Regions from separate parts of the Turicibacter sanguinis genome, predicted to be linked through region 2. Evidence: a T-box and tRNA genes for the amino acid it is inferred to sense, from the RefSeq annotation. Region 2 holds a T-box; the other holds one or more tRNA genes.
The links. The T-box of region 2 lies ahead of tyrS (tyrosine--tRNA ligase). A T-box ahead of a tRNA ligase gene usually reads a tRNA of that ligase, here a tRNA-Tyr.
Positions count from the first base shown of each region.

Region 1: it encodes a tRNA-Tyr, which carries the amino acid that the T-box ahead of tyrS (tyrosine--tRNA ligase) is inferred to sense. The anticodon was not compared.

Region 1 is NZ_CP053187.1:674,840-682,170, reverse strand. Features, by position in the region: rRNA gene HLK68_RS03390 (23S ribosomal RNA) at 1-2,153, shown strand, start outside; rRNA gene rrf (5S ribosomal RNA) at 2,209-2,317, shown strand; tRNA gene HLK68_RS03380 (tRNA-Asn) at 2,330-2,406, shown strand; tRNA gene HLK68_RS03375 (tRNA-Glu) at 2,417-2,493, shown strand; tRNA gene HLK68_RS03370 (tRNA-Val) at 2,521-2,596, shown strand; tRNA gene HLK68_RS03365 (tRNA-Thr) at 2,615-2,690, shown strand; tRNA gene HLK68_RS03360 (tRNA-Tyr) at 2,694-2,778, shown strand; tRNA gene HLK68_RS03355 (tRNA-Gln) at 2,788-2,862, shown strand; tRNA gene HLK68_RS03350 (tRNA-Lys) at 2,869-2,944, shown strand; tRNA gene HLK68_RS03345 (tRNA-Leu) at 2,986-3,074, shown strand; tRNA gene HLK68_RS03340 (tRNA-Arg) at 3,083-3,159, shown strand; tRNA gene HLK68_RS03335 (tRNA-Pro) at 3,166-3,242, shown strand; tRNA gene HLK68_RS03330 (tRNA-Ala) at 3,258-3,333, shown strand; tRNA gene HLK68_RS03325 (tRNA-Met) at 3,359-3,435, shown strand; tRNA gene HLK68_RS03320 (tRNA-Ile) at 3,458-3,534, shown strand; tRNA gene HLK68_RS03315 (tRNA-Ser) at 3,552-3,644, shown strand; tRNA gene HLK68_RS03310 (tRNA-Met) at 3,662-3,737, shown strand; tRNA gene HLK68_RS03305 (tRNA-Asp) at 3,742-3,817, shown strand; tRNA gene HLK68_RS03300 (tRNA-Phe) at 3,826-3,901, shown strand; tRNA gene HLK68_RS03295 (tRNA-Val) at 3,905-3,980, shown strand; tRNA gene HLK68_RS03290 (tRNA-Lys) at 3,986-4,061, shown strand; tRNA gene HLK68_RS03285 (tRNA-Leu) at 4,071-4,154, shown strand; gene ahpC (alkyl hydroperoxide reductase subunit C) at 5,038-5,601, shown strand; gene HLK68_RS03275 (ABC transporter ATP-binding protein) at 5,634-7,331, opposite strand, start outside.
Region 2 is NZ_CP053187.1:1,999,177-2,006,507, reverse strand. Features, by position in the region: gene HLK68_RS09655 (AraC family transcriptional regulator) at 1-425, shown strand, start outside; gene tyrS (tyrosine--tRNA ligase) at 484-1,752, opposite strand; T-box leader at 2,118-2,330, opposite strand; gene HLK68_RS09645 (substrate-binding domain-containing protein) at 2,380-3,369, opposite strand; gene HLK68_RS09640 (bifunctional 3-deoxy-7-phosphoheptulonate synthase/chorismate mutase) at 3,588-4,646, opposite strand; gene pheT (phenylalanine--tRNA ligase subunit beta) at 4,777-7,194, opposite strand; gene pheS (phenylalanine--tRNA ligase subunit alpha) at 7,226-7,331, opposite strand, start outside.

The DNA.
Region 1 (7,331 bases), 1.3 Mb from region 2:
TCAGGTAACACTGACTGGAGGGCCGAACCAGGGCACGTTGAAAAGTGCTTGGATGACTTGTGGCTAGGGGTGAAATTCCAATCGAACACGGATATAGCTGGTTCTCTCCGAAATAGCTTTAGGGCTAGCCTCGATGGCAAGTCTACTGGAGGTAGAGCACTGAATGGGTGATGGCCCCACCTCGGGGTACTGATCTCAATCAAACTCCGAATGCCAGATAGATATCATCGGGAGTCAGACTGTGGGTGATAAGGTCCATGGTCAAAAGGGAAAGAGCCCAGACCGCCAGCTAAGGCCCCCAAGTGTCCGTTAAGTGGAAAAGGATGTGGAGATGCACAGACAACTAGGAGGTTGGCTTAGAAGCAGCCATCCTTTAAAGAGTGCGTAATAGCTCACTAGTCGAGTGACTCTGCGCCGAAAATGTACCGGGGCTAAACGGACCGCCGAAGCTGCGGATTGACACTTAGGTGTCAGTGGTAGGAGAGCGTTCTAACAGCGGAGAAGCAGTACCGGAAGGAGCTGTGGAGCGGTTAGAAGTGAGAATGCCGGTGTGAGTAGCGAAAGATAGGTGAGAATCCTATCCATCGAAAGCCTAAGGTTTCCAGGGGAAGGCTCGTCCGCCCTGGGTAAGTCGGGACCTAAGGTGAGGCCGAAAGGCGTAGCCGATGGACAACAGGTTGATATTCCTGTACCACTTATTAAACTGATGGAGTGACGGAGAAGGCTAAGTTGAGCGTGTTAATGGATTCACGTGTAAGCAGTGAGGTGGTCATGTAGGCAAATCCGCATGGCATAACATTGAGCTGTGATGCCGAAGCCGTATGGCGAAGTCAACTGATGTCACGCTTCCAAGAAAAGCTTCTAGGGTTAATTTAGTAAGTGCCCGTACCGATAACCGACACAGGTAGGCGAGGAGAGAATCCTAAGATGAGCGAGAGAACTCTTGTTAAGGAACTCGGCAAAATGACCCCGTAACTTCGGGAGAAGGGGTGCTTGTGAAAGCAAGCCGCAGTGAATAGGCCCAGGCGACTGTTTATCAAAAACACAGGTCTCTGCTAAACCGCAAGGTGATGTATAGGGGCTGACGCCTGCCCGGTGCTGGAAGGTTAAGAGGAGAGGTTAGCGCAAGCGAAGCTTTGAATTGAAGCCCCAGTAAACGGCGGCCGTAACTATAACGGTCCTAAGGTAGCGAAATTCCTTGTCGGGTAAGTTCCGACCCGCACGAAAGGCGTAACGATCTGGGCGCTGTCTCAACAAGAGACTCGGTGAAATCATAGTACCTGTGAAGATGCAGGTTACCCGCGACAGGACGGAAAGACCCCGTGGAGCTTTACTGTAGCTTGATATTGAGCACTGGTGACACATGTACAGGATAGGTAGGAGACGAAGAAGCCAGGACGCCAGTCTTGGTGGAGTCGCTGTTGGGATACTACCCTTGTGTTACTGGGGTTCTAACCCGTGGCCATGATCTGGTCAGGGAACAGTGTCAGGTGGGCAGTTTGACTGGGGCGGTCGCCTCCCAAAGAGTAACGGAGGCGCCCAAAGGTTCCCTCAGAATGGTTGGAAATCATTCGAAGAGTGTAAAGGCAGAAGGGAGCTTGACTGCGAGACCTACAAGTCGAGCAGGGACGAAAGTCGGGCTTAGTGATCCGGCGGTACCGAATGGAAGGGCCGTCGCTCAACGGATAAAAGCTACCCCGGGGATAACAGGCTGATCTCCCCCAAGAGTTCACATCGACGGGGAGGTTTGGCACCTCGATGTCGGCTCATCGCATCCTGGGGCTGTAGTCGGTCCCAAGGGTTGGGCTGTTCGCCCATTAAAGCGGTACGCGAGCTGGGTTCAGAACGTCGTGAGACAGTTCGGTCCCTATCCGTCGTGGGCGTAGGAAATTTGAGAGGAGCTGTCCTTAGTACGAGAGGACCGGGATGGACACACCGCTGGTGTACCAGTTGTTCTGCCAGGAGCATAGCTGGGTAGCTACGTGTGGACGGGATAAACGCTGAAAGCATCTAAGCGTGAAGCCCCCCTCAAGATGAGATTTCCCATTCGAAAGAAGTAAGATCCCTTGAAGACGACAAGGTAGATAGGTCAGAAGTGGAAGTGTGGTGACACATGGAGCGGACTGATACTAATCGATCGAGGACTTAACCAAAGAAACTGAAGAAGATATCTAGTTTTGGAAGATTAACGAAAGAATCTCCAAAAGGTCTAGTGACGATGGCAAGGAGGGCACACCTGTTCCCATACCGAACACAGAAGTTAAGCTCCTTAGCGCCGAGGGTAGTACGCAAGTGCGAGAGTAGGACGTTGCTGGGCCACCATAAACCAGCCTCAATAGCTCAGTTGGTTAGAGCACTTGACTGTTAATCAAGGGGTCCTAGGTTCGAGTCCTAGTTGGGGCGCCATTATAATAATGGCCCGTTGGTGAAGCGGTTTAACACACATGCCTTTCACGCATGCATACACGGGTTCGAATCCCGTACGGGTCACCATTTAAAATTAGATAGAAATATCTGCATGGAGGATTAGCTCAGCTGGGAGAGCATCTGCCTTACAAGCAGAGGGTCGGCGGTTCGAGCCCGTCATCCTCCACCATAATTAAATAAAAAAGATGCCGAAATAGCTCAATTGGTAGAGCAACTGACTTGTAATCAGTAGGTTGCGGGTTCAAGTCCTGCTTTCGGCACCATCTGGTGGGGTAGCGAAGTGGCTAAACGCGGCGGACTGTAAATCCGCTCTCTCCGAGTTCGGCGGTTCGAATCCGTCCCCCACCACCACTTTGAAAATGGGCTATAGCCAAGCGGTAAGGCAACGGACTTTGACTCCGTCATGCGCTGGTTCGAATCCAGCTAGCCCAGCCATTAAAAGTCCTGCTAGCTCAGTTGGTAGAGCATCTGACTTTTAATCAGAGGGTCAGAGGTTCGAGTCCTCTGCAGGACACCATTTTTTTGAAAAAAAGAATAAACATTTATGGATAAATAAATGCCTGGGTGGCGGAACTGGTAGACGCACAGGACTTAAAATCCTGCGGGTGGTGACACCCGTGCCGGTTCGATTCCGGCCCTAGGCACCAACTTAATAGCGCCCATAGCTCAATTGGATAGAGCGTTTGACTACGGATCAAAAGGTTAGGGGTTCGACTCCTCTTGGGCGCGCCATAAAAACGGGAAGTGGCTCAGCTTGGTAGAGCACCTGGTTTGGGACCAGGGGGTCGCAGGTTCGAATCCTGTCTTCCCGACCATTAATTAAATACCCAGGGGACTTAGCTCAGCTGGGAGAGCGCCTGCCTTGCACGCAGGAGGTCAGGGGTTCGATCCCCCTAGTCTCCACCAATTTTAAAAATAGAATAATCATGATGGCGGAGTAGCTCAACTGGCTAGAGCGTACGGTTCATACCCGTGAGGTTGGGGGTTCGAGTCCCTCCTCCGCTACCAGATAGAATTAATAGTAAGACCCGGACCCTTAGCTCAGTTGGTTAGAGCTATCGGCTCATAACCGATCGGTCGTAGGTTCGAGTCCTACAGGGTCCACCAATTAGTTTTAGTTATACGGAGGAATACCCAAGTCCGGCTGAAGGGATCGGTCTTGAAAACCGACAGTACGTGAGAGCGTAGCGGGGGTTCGAATCCCTCTTCCTCCGCCATATTAATTAAATAACATCGCGGGGTGGAGCAGTTGGTAGCTCGTCGGGCTCATAACCCGAAGGTCGCAGGTTCAAGTCCTGTCCCCGCAACCAAAAAGGTCCAGTGGTGTAGCGGTTAACATGCCTGCCTGTCACGCAGGAGATCGCGGGTTCGATTCCCGTCTGGACCGCCATTTGAATAGGCTTGGTAGCTCAGTCGGTAGAGCAAAGGACTGAAAATCCTTGTGTCGGCGGTTCGATTCCGTCCCAAGCCACCATTTGGAGGATTAGCTCAGCTGGGAGAGCATCTGCCTTACAAGCAGAGGGTCGGCGGTTCGAGCCCGTCATCCTCCACCATAAAAGTCCTGCTAGCTCAGTTGGTAGAGCATCTGACTTTTAATCAGAGGGTCAGAGGTTCGAGTCCTCTGCAGGACACCATTTATAGATGCGGGTGTGGCGGAATTGGCAGACGCGCTAGATTTAGGCTCTAGTACCTTTGGTGTGCAGGTTCAACTCCTGTCACCCGCACCATATTAATGATTAAAATGATAATTGGTTATCATTTTTTTTGTTTAGAAAATTAAATACTATAGCATATAAAAAAAGACTAGTTTTATTAAGAACTAGTCTTTTTTTATTCTTTTTTAAATAGTGCTGTCGGTTAAAGTATAATCTATTTACAGTGAATGACTTTAAGTGAAATCCTGAGACTCATAAAAGCTATAAATGGATTAACTGTTGAGTGTAGGATAGACTTTATGATGGTGCATAATTTTGACTCTGGTATTTTTTTTGAGTTTTCAAAGTAATACCATATTATATTTTATAAAAAATGTAATAGTTCTTTTCAACAAGAGAGACTTTTAAGACGAATATGGATTGATAAGATATACTTTCTTTAAATATAAAGCTAGTGAGCCTATTTAATTTAAACTCTTTTAAATAATCTTTATTTTTAATATTTAAAAATTTTCTATTACAATATGAATAAAATATCAAAATTTATTCTTTCAATATGGTTTTAATCAATAACATTGTAATAGGATAGGAGAGTTAATCTAACTATGTTAATATATGGAAAACACATTGTGGTGGAGAGAATGAGCAATGGATTCTAGATAAATATTTTATGTTTATTATTTCTAGTAGTTTGAATAATAAGGTTATTAGGAAAAGACATCGTTATGATGTCTTTTTTATATCAACTAAATTTCTTATTACTGAAAATCAGGAATAAATAAAATTATCCTGAAACTTAATACAGATACGATAACCCCTAATATCTTGGACTGATATATAAATATGATTTTAAAAAATTATTATTATTTTAATCATTATATTTGACTTTTTAAATTGCTTAATATATAATAACAATATCAGTAATTATTACTATAATGAATTTGGAGGGATTACAATGTCATTAATCAATACTCAAGTAGTAGATTTTAAAGTTCAAGCTTATCACAATGGTGAATTCAAAGAAGTAACTAACGAAACAATTAAAGGACAATGGTCTGTATTCTTCTTCTATCCAGCAGATTTCACTTTCGTTTGTCCAACTGAATTAGGAGATTTAGCAGATAACTATTCTAAATTCCAAGAAATGGGATGTGAAGTATATTCTGTATCTACAGATACTCACTTCGTTCATAAAGCATGGGCTGATGCTTCTGAAACAATTGCAAAAATCAAATATCCAATGTTAGCAGATCCAACTGGAACTTTAGCTCGTGGATTTGGTGTTATGATTGAAGAAGAAGGTTTAGCTTTACGTGGAACATTCATCGTTAACCCAGAAGGTCAAATTAAAGCTTATGAAATTCATGATTTAGGAATTGGACGTAATGCTGAAGAATTAGTACGTAAAGTACAAGCAGCTCAATTCGTTGCTGAGCACGGAGATCAAGTATGTCCAGCTAAATGGCAACCAGGAGCTGAAACTTTAACTCCAAGCTTAGACTTAGTAGGAAAACTTTAATAGATAAAAAAGAGAGCATTCGCTCTCTTTTTTTATAAATTTTTGAATTGGGTATTATAGAGTTCAGCATAATATCCTTGTTTATTTAATAGCTCTTCATGTGTTCCTCTTTCTGAGATTCCATTTTTTGAAAGGACTAAGATTTCATCTGCTTCTTTTATAGTGCTTAAACGATGGGCTATTATAATGCTTGTTCGACCTTTTGTTAAATCTTCCAATGCCTCTTGAATTAACATCTCTGTGATATTGTCTAATGCTGATGTCGCTTCATCTAAAATGAGTATTGCAGGATTTTTAAGAAATACTCGTGCAATTGCGATCCTTTGTTTTTGCCCGCCAGAAAGCTTTACTCCACGTTCTCCAACAATAGTATCATATCCATTTTCTAGTGACATGATAAAGTCATGAATACGAGCTTTTTTGGCAGCTATAATTATTTCTTCCTCTGTTGCCTGTGGATTTCCATATAAAATATTATCACGGATATTGCCATAGAAAATATATACTTCTTGCTGAACGTGTCCAATATTTTTTCTTAAAGAGCTTAATTCATAATCTTTTATATTAATATCATCTATTAATATTTCTCCAGATGTTACATCATAAAATCTTGGAATTAGTAGAGAGATAGTTGATTTCCCAACACCTGATTCTCCAACTAAAGCTATTTTTTTACCAGATTCAATATTAATATTAAAATCTGTTAACACATGTTCTTCATTTGCTTCATATTTAAAGTTTACATGGTTAAAAATAATATTTCCCTTCGGATTATTTAAATAAATAGCATTTTCTTTTGACTTAATTTTGGGTTTTAATTGAATAATTTCGTAGAATCTTTCAAATCCTGCCCATCCTGTTTGGAATTGTTGCATAAAATTAATTAAGCGTTGAATTGGTTTAATTAAGAAATTTATGTATAGGAGAAACGCAGTAAAATCTCCAAATGTTAATGTATTATTATAAACGAGGATTCCTCCCATAATTAATAATATGAGATTCAAAATATCTATTAAAAAGGTATTTCCGCTTGAGAAGATTGACATTTGGAATAGTGCATTTTTCCATGAGTTAGCATAGTTTAAATTATTTTCAGTAAATTTATTGTACTCGTAATCTTCATTTGCAAATGATTTTGTTAAACGGATTCCCCCAATACTACTTTCAATTTGTGCATTGATTTCTCCTTGTGTTTTTCGTGTAGCTCTAAATCCTTGCATCATTGCATTCCGTCTCCACATTGAGAAGATGATAATTAAAATGATGATAGGAAATATCGATAAGGTAAATACAGCATTAATATTAAATAATATAATAAAACTTCCTATAATCATGATCAGAGATATAAAGATATCTTCTGGTCCATGATGTGCTAACTCTGTAATATCTCTTAAATCTCCTACTAATCGGGACATAATAACACCGGTTTTATTTTCATCATAATAACTGAAATTCAAGGATTGAAATTTTTTGAATAAATCTTGTCTCATATCAAATTCCATTTTACATCCCATAATATGCCCCCAATAGTTGACGATGTGTGAACATATTAAACGAATAATAAATAATATTAATAAAGTAAGACTTACTATAACCATAGATTGAATTTTTCCATTTGGAATATAATCATCCATAAATATCCCTGTAAAATAAGGATAAACTAAGTCGATACCTGCCATAAGTAGCGCGGCTATCATATCTAGAATAAATAATCCTAAATGATTCCTATA
Region 2 (7,331 bases):
CGCTAAATAATTATGGCATTTACAATATGATGAAAACAATGGCCTTCGAGGGTTTATCTTTATTATGTTCCAGTCAAAATAGCCATCCTCTCGATGCGAATCGCTATCCAAGTGAATTTAATCAATTGCTCATGTTTATCGAAAGTAATTTAAATAAACCCATTACCATTCAAGATTTAGCTAATGCTTCTTATATGTCCCATCGAAATTTACATTATCTCTTCAATAAATATGTCCACAAAACGCCAAAAGAATATATTAATACTCGTAAGATTAATCTCGCCAAGCTCTATTTACGAATGAACTATAAAGTAGGCGAGGTTGCCTTACTTGTTGGAATTCAAGATGTGGGTCAATTTAGTCGTCTCTTCAAAAAACAATGCGGAATTTCTCCTAAAGCCTTTCAACAATCAAAGGTAAGTTAATTCATAAAAAAAGAAATCGTGAAAAAATTAAACTTTTCTCACGATTTCTTTTTTTTGACTAAACGTGTTTAATTAAGAAATATTTCTTCTTACCACGGCGGATGACTGTAAACTTACCACCAATTGCATTTTCTTTTGATACAATAAATTCTAAATTATTAACTTTTTCTCCGTTAATTAAGATTGAATTATTATTGATGAATTCACGTGATTCACGTTTTGAGCTAGCCGCTTTAGCAAACACTAAGGCATCCACTAAGTTAAGATCTTCAGCTAATTCAACTGATGGAACATCTTTGAATCCAACTTCGATTTCTTCAGCAGTTAATCCTGCAAGGTTTCCACTGAATAAGGCTTCTGTAATTTTTAAGGCTTGTTCGTAAGCTTCAACACCATGAACTAAAGTTACCACTTCACGTGCTAATACTTTTTGTCCATGACGTAAATGTGGTGCTTCTTTAAATTCTGCTTCTACTGCTTCAATTTCTTCTTTTGTTAAGAATGTGAAGTATTTTAAGAATTTGACAACATCTTCGTCAGCTGTGTTGATTAAGAATTGGTATAACTCATATGGAGATGTTTTCTTACGATCTAACCAAACAGCTCCACCTGCTGTTTTTCCGAACTTTGTTCCATCCGCTTTTGTTACTAATGGCATTGTTAATCCAACTGCTTTTTCTTCATGTCCTAATTGTTTACGAATTAACTCAAGTCCAGAGGTAATATTCCCCCATTGATCCGATCCACCAATTTGTAACACACATTTTTTGGTTTCATATAAATGTTTGAAATCCATTCCTTGTAAAATCGTATAAGAGAATTCAGTGAATGTCATCCCTTTATCTAAACGTGAACATACAAGGTCTTTCGCTAAAATATAGTTAACATTAAAGTATTTCCCAACATCACGTAAGAAATCAAGCATATTAACATTTGAAGTCCAATCATAATTATTTACGATTTCAGCACCATTTGCTTCAGTCTCATTGAAATCTAAGAATTGAGATAATTGTCCTTTAATACTGTTAGACCATTTTTCAACTGTTTCTAAATTACTATCTGGACGTTCAACCGAACGACCTGATGGATCCCCGATTAATCCTGTTGCTCCTCCTACAAGAGCTAATGGTTTATGCCCTGCTAATTGGAATCGTTTTAAAATTAAAATCATTAATAAATGTCCAATATGTAAACTATCTGCTGTTGGGTCAAAACCACAGTATAACGTGATATTCCCTTTCTCAACTAACTCATCTAAAGCATCAAAATCCGTACAATCATTAATTAACCCACGCCATTGTAGGTCTTTTAAGAATTCATTTTTCATTTCATTCACCTCTTCAACAATATTTTGAAAGATATAACTTAATCAGCAGCCTTACAATGCTTCAAGCAATCAAATAAATGGATCGAAAACCCTCAGGACAAGTTGTACTAAGCTCTTATCCTAAAAATGATTCATTCCTAGTAGTAGGGCTCAGCTACACCTCGCCTAGAATATACGGATAACACACGCCCGAGGCGGTGTATAGTTCAGCTAAGTCGCTAACGCGACTAGCTGAGGACAACTAACAGCCCTTCGTGGGAATATCTAATCTTCGCAAGATATTCCAAACACTCAGGATAAGTTGGACTAAGTAATCGAAGATTACTAGTCCAACTAAAAATCCCTCCACTCTACGTATTGTAGAATGAAGGGACGATTATAGTCGCGGTACCACCCAACTTGTTAGATCAAAAAGGTTTTGATTTAACCACTTGATTTGATAACGGATTGTTTCCGGTTCATTTGAACATGCTCCAAGATTGTAATTCGATTTCATTATTGCCTTAGTTCTCACCGTCCACTAAGTCTCTGATACTGCATTTCAATGATTTCTACTGTGATCTTTTCATTGCATTATTATTTATCTTTTGACTGGATTATAACAAAAGCAGTCGAGCATTGTCAACCTTATTTTGTTGTATTACGCCATACAAATGAGTGAGGTAACGTGATTTGTGTTTCTGTTACTTCTTCCTCTTTCATTAACTTCGTTAATAAACGCATCGCAACTGCCCCAATATCGTATGTTGGGATATTGATTGTACTTAATTGAGGACGTGACATAATTGCATATTTTGTATTTTGGAATCCGATAATTTCTAACTCATCTGGCACACTAATTCCATGTTCAATGGCTGCATTCATAAACATAACAGCAACAGAGTCACGAACAGCTAAGGCTGCATCAGGTGCTTGGTTATTGGCAAAGAATTCTTTGAATGACTCTAATGAGTTTTCAAATTTATTGTATAAACCTAAGATACGTGGTTCAAGTCCCGCTTCAGCTAAGGCACGACGATATCCTTGTTCTTTTAAATCATTCATTGCATAATATGAACTTGACGTAATAAAGGCAATATCTTTATTTCCATTCTCAATTAATTTTTTAGTTGCTTCATAAGCCGCTAATTCATAATTAATTAAAACGGCTGGGATACGCTCATCTAAATCTTTAACTGATAATAAAACCGTTGGCACTGTATCATTTGCTAAACGTGTAATTTCCTCATCACTTAAACGATCGGCCATCATTAAAACACCGTCTACTTGAGAAGCAATCATGTTCTGCCAAACATTTGCTGCAATATCTAATTCATTATGTGTTACATTTAAGAACACTGAATAACGATATTTATCTGCGATATCAGCCACTCCATCAATCATTTCTGATACTGATGCACGAGAACATGTTGGAACAATTAATCCAACGTTTGTTGAACGACGACTTGCAAGTCCACGTGCAATCGCATTTGGACGGTATCCTAATTCATTGATTGCAGCTAAAACACGTTCACGAGTTTTTGGCTTTACTTTTTCTGGGTTATTTAAAACGCGAGATACTGTTGCTAGTGAAACATCCGCAACACGTGCCACATCGTAAATCGTTACTTTTGACATAACATCACTCCTAAATGTAAATTTTTCCTGTACCTATTTATCATTTTACCTTACACACTTTTCGTTTGCAAGCGTTAACATGCCCTTTATATTTCGATACATAGACAATTTTAGCGAAAATAAAACTATTTCGCAATAATATAATGAAAATTTTCATAAATAAACCGTTTGCTTTTTGAAAACTTATTCTATTATAGGCAGGAATGGGTTTTCATATTCTATTTTGAAAGATTTTTATAAAAATCATCAAATTCTTCCAAACTCATTTGTTGCGCAGCATCCGATAAAGCAACGCATGGATTCGGATGAACCTCTGCCATGATTCCATCTGCTCCTACCGCAAGTGCCGCTTTGGCAATCGGTAATAAAATATCCTTACGCCCTGTTGAATGAGTAATATCAACAAATACTGGTAAATGTGTTTCTTGTTTTAAAATTGGAACTGCAGAAATATCTAATGTATTACGAGTTGCTTTTTCGTAAGTACGAATTCCACGTTCACATAACATAACATTTGGATTTCCATGCATTGTAATATATTCAGCAGCATTAATGAACTCTTCAATCGTTGCACTTAAGCCTCGTTTTAATAGCACAGGTTTATCGATTTGCCCAACTGCCTTTAATAACGAGAAGTTTTGCATATTACGTGCTCCAATTTGAACCACATCTAAATAGGGTAAAGCTTCTTCTAAATCTTTTGCATCCATGATTTCACTAACCACGCGTAACCCATATTTTTTTGCTGTTTCCGACATAATTTTCAACCCTTCGACTCCTAAACCTTGGAAATCATATGGCGATGTACGTGGCTTAAATGCACCTCCACGGATGTATTTTAAACCTTTGTCTGCTAAATTCTTAGCCACGAGCTCCATTTGTTCTTTTGATTCAACGCTACATGGACCAAAAATCAGAGTTTGAACATCACCTCCGACCAAGTCACCTTGAACATCAATCACCGTATCATGAGCTTTATTTTTTCGAGATACTAATAATCCTTTTTGACTATTATCTTCTTGTAACTTCACACTCAACTTAAAGATTTCTTTAAAAATATGAACCATCATTTCATCCGTCATCGGTCCATTATTTTTAGCTTTTAAACTTTCTAAAATTTGATGTTCACGAATGGGATCATATTTTTTTAATCCTTGTTTATCTTTTTCGCGTCCTACTAATTCTACAATAGCAGTACGTTCGTTTAATAACTCAAGCATTTGTAAATTAATTTCATCTATACGATCTCTAAGCTGTTTTAGATTTTGATTTGTCATGTTTTCACCTCATCTGTCATTACTATTTCTATTATAACCAACTTTTCTGTTTTTTGAAAACTTTTCACTAATATTCTCATCAAAATAAAAAGAAACAAGTCGAAACTTGTTCCTTTTTAGGTTTTGATAATTATCCGCGTAACACAGCATCATGTTCTGCTGTTAAAGCATCTAATACTTTTTGATGTGTTGGTTGTAAATCTTCGTCTGTTAATGTTTTTTCACGATCTAAGTAGTAAAGTGAAATCGCAACAGATTTCTTACCTTCTTCTACTCCCTTACCTTCATAAATATCGAACACTTCAACTGTTTGTAATAATTTATTAGCAGCCTTTTTAATCGTTTGAACTAGGTCGTCAGCTAACACTTCACGATTTACCACTAAGGCAATATCACGAGTCATCCCTGGATGTTTAGCGATGATTTCATATCCAGGTTTTGATGTTTCTAATCCGTATAAAGCATCTAATGATAATTCAAAAACATATGTTTCATTTAAATCTAATTCTTGTTGTAAGGCAGGGTGAACTTGACCGACTACTCCAACTGTTACATCATTTACTAACACAACCGCACTACGTCCTGGATGGAAGTCTTTATATTCCGTTGCATCAACTGGACGATAAGTAACATTTAAATGACCCATTTCAGTTAATAATGTCTCAACATATCCTTTAGCTACAAAGAAGTCAACATTTTCAACTTTTCCTTGCCATTTATTTTGGATTAATTGTCCCGTTACCGCACCTGAAAATTTCGTTTCTTCTACGTAATCCCCTTCAGTTTGTCCGTATACTTTACCAATTTCATAAATTGCAACATTAGCCATTGTACGAGCATTGTTGTAACGAACGACTTCTAATAATCCTGGAATTGTTGATTGACGTAAGTAAGCACGCTCTTCACTCATTGGCATTGATAACTTAACGGTTTCTTTTACATCTGCTGGTAATGATAAGAATTGAGTCGCTTTTTCCTCACTTGTTAATGAATACGTAATCACTTGTGTTAGCCCACATGCTTTTAACGTTTCATGAGCACGGTTACGTACTAATTGAATTGGTGAATATCCACCTTTAATATCTGTTGAAGGGAGGGTTGTTGGGATTTTATCGTATCCATAAATACGCCCCGCTTCTTCAATTAAATCTTCAACAATTGTAATATCTAAGCGTCGAGATGGCACATGAACTGTGAAGACTTCACCATTTAAATCATAAGTAAATTGTAAACGAGACCAAATTGATGCCACTTCATCCGTTGACATGTTTGTTCCTAAAACTGAGTTAATTTTTTCGGCTGTAATCTCAATGTCAACCGCTGTTAATTCAAATCGATCATCTGCCACGATTCCTTGGCAAACTTCACCATTTGCAAGCTCAGCTAATAATGAAGCTGCACGATTTAACGCTAACTCGACACGTTGAGGATCAATTCCCTTTTCAAAACGAGCTGACGCTTCAGAACGTAATCCTAAGCGAGTTGCTGTTTTACGAACTTGAAGACGATCAAACATTGCAGATTCTAATAAAACAGTTTTTGTTTCATCGGTAACCTCTGTATTTTCTCCCCCCATTACGCCGGCAATCGCAATTGGCGTTTTTCCGTCTGTAATGATGATATCTCCTTCAACCAATTCACGGTCTTGACCGTCTAACGTTTTAATTGTTTCACCATTAACAGCTTCACGTACAACAATTTCTTTTGACGTAATCGTCTCATAATCAAATGCATGTAATGGTTGTCCCATTTCTAACATGACGAAGTTTGTGACATCGACTACGTTATTTTTCGGACGCATCCCTGCTGCGATTAACATCGCTTGTAACCATTGTGGAGATTCCTTAATTTCAACATTTTTCACCACGCGTGTTAAATAAGCTGGTGATTTTTCTGTGTTAGATGTTACTTTGATTAAATCTTTAGCTGCTTCTGCTACTTCGTTAACAGAAACCTCTTCAAATTTAACCTCACGTGATAAAATAGCTCCAACTTCGTAAGCCACTCCATACATAGATAAACAATCCATACGGTTAGGTGTTAATCCTAATTCAATAACCGTATCATTGAATTTTAAATATTCTAATGCATCCATTCCAACCGGTGCATCATCCGCACAAACGAAGATTCCTTCAGCATAAGCTGTTGGAACTAATTTTTGCTCAATTCCTAATTCTTTTAATGAACAGCACATTCCGTTTGATTCTTCACCGCGTAATTTAGAACGTTTAATTTTGAAGTTTCCTGGTAAAACAGCTCCTGGTTTAGCGACAATAATTTTTTGTCCCGCAGCTACGTTTTTCGCTCCACAAACGATTTGAAGAACCCCTTCTTCTCCTCCAACATCTACTTGGCAAACCGATAATTTATCGGCATTTGGATGTTGAACACGTTCTAAAACATGACCAATAACAATATTTGTTGCATCTGATAAGATGTTTACTGATTCTACTTCGATTCCTGTGCGTGTAATACGCTCTGCTAATTCTTTTGGATCAATATCGCTAATATTGACATATTGATTTAACCAATTTACTGAAACTAACATGTTATAGCCTCCAATTCCTATTAAAAATGTCTTATTTAAATTGATTGATAAATCTTAAATCATTTGTATAGAAGTTACGGATATCTTCAATTCCGTATTTAAGCATTGCAATACGTTCTGCTCCAATACCAAAGGCA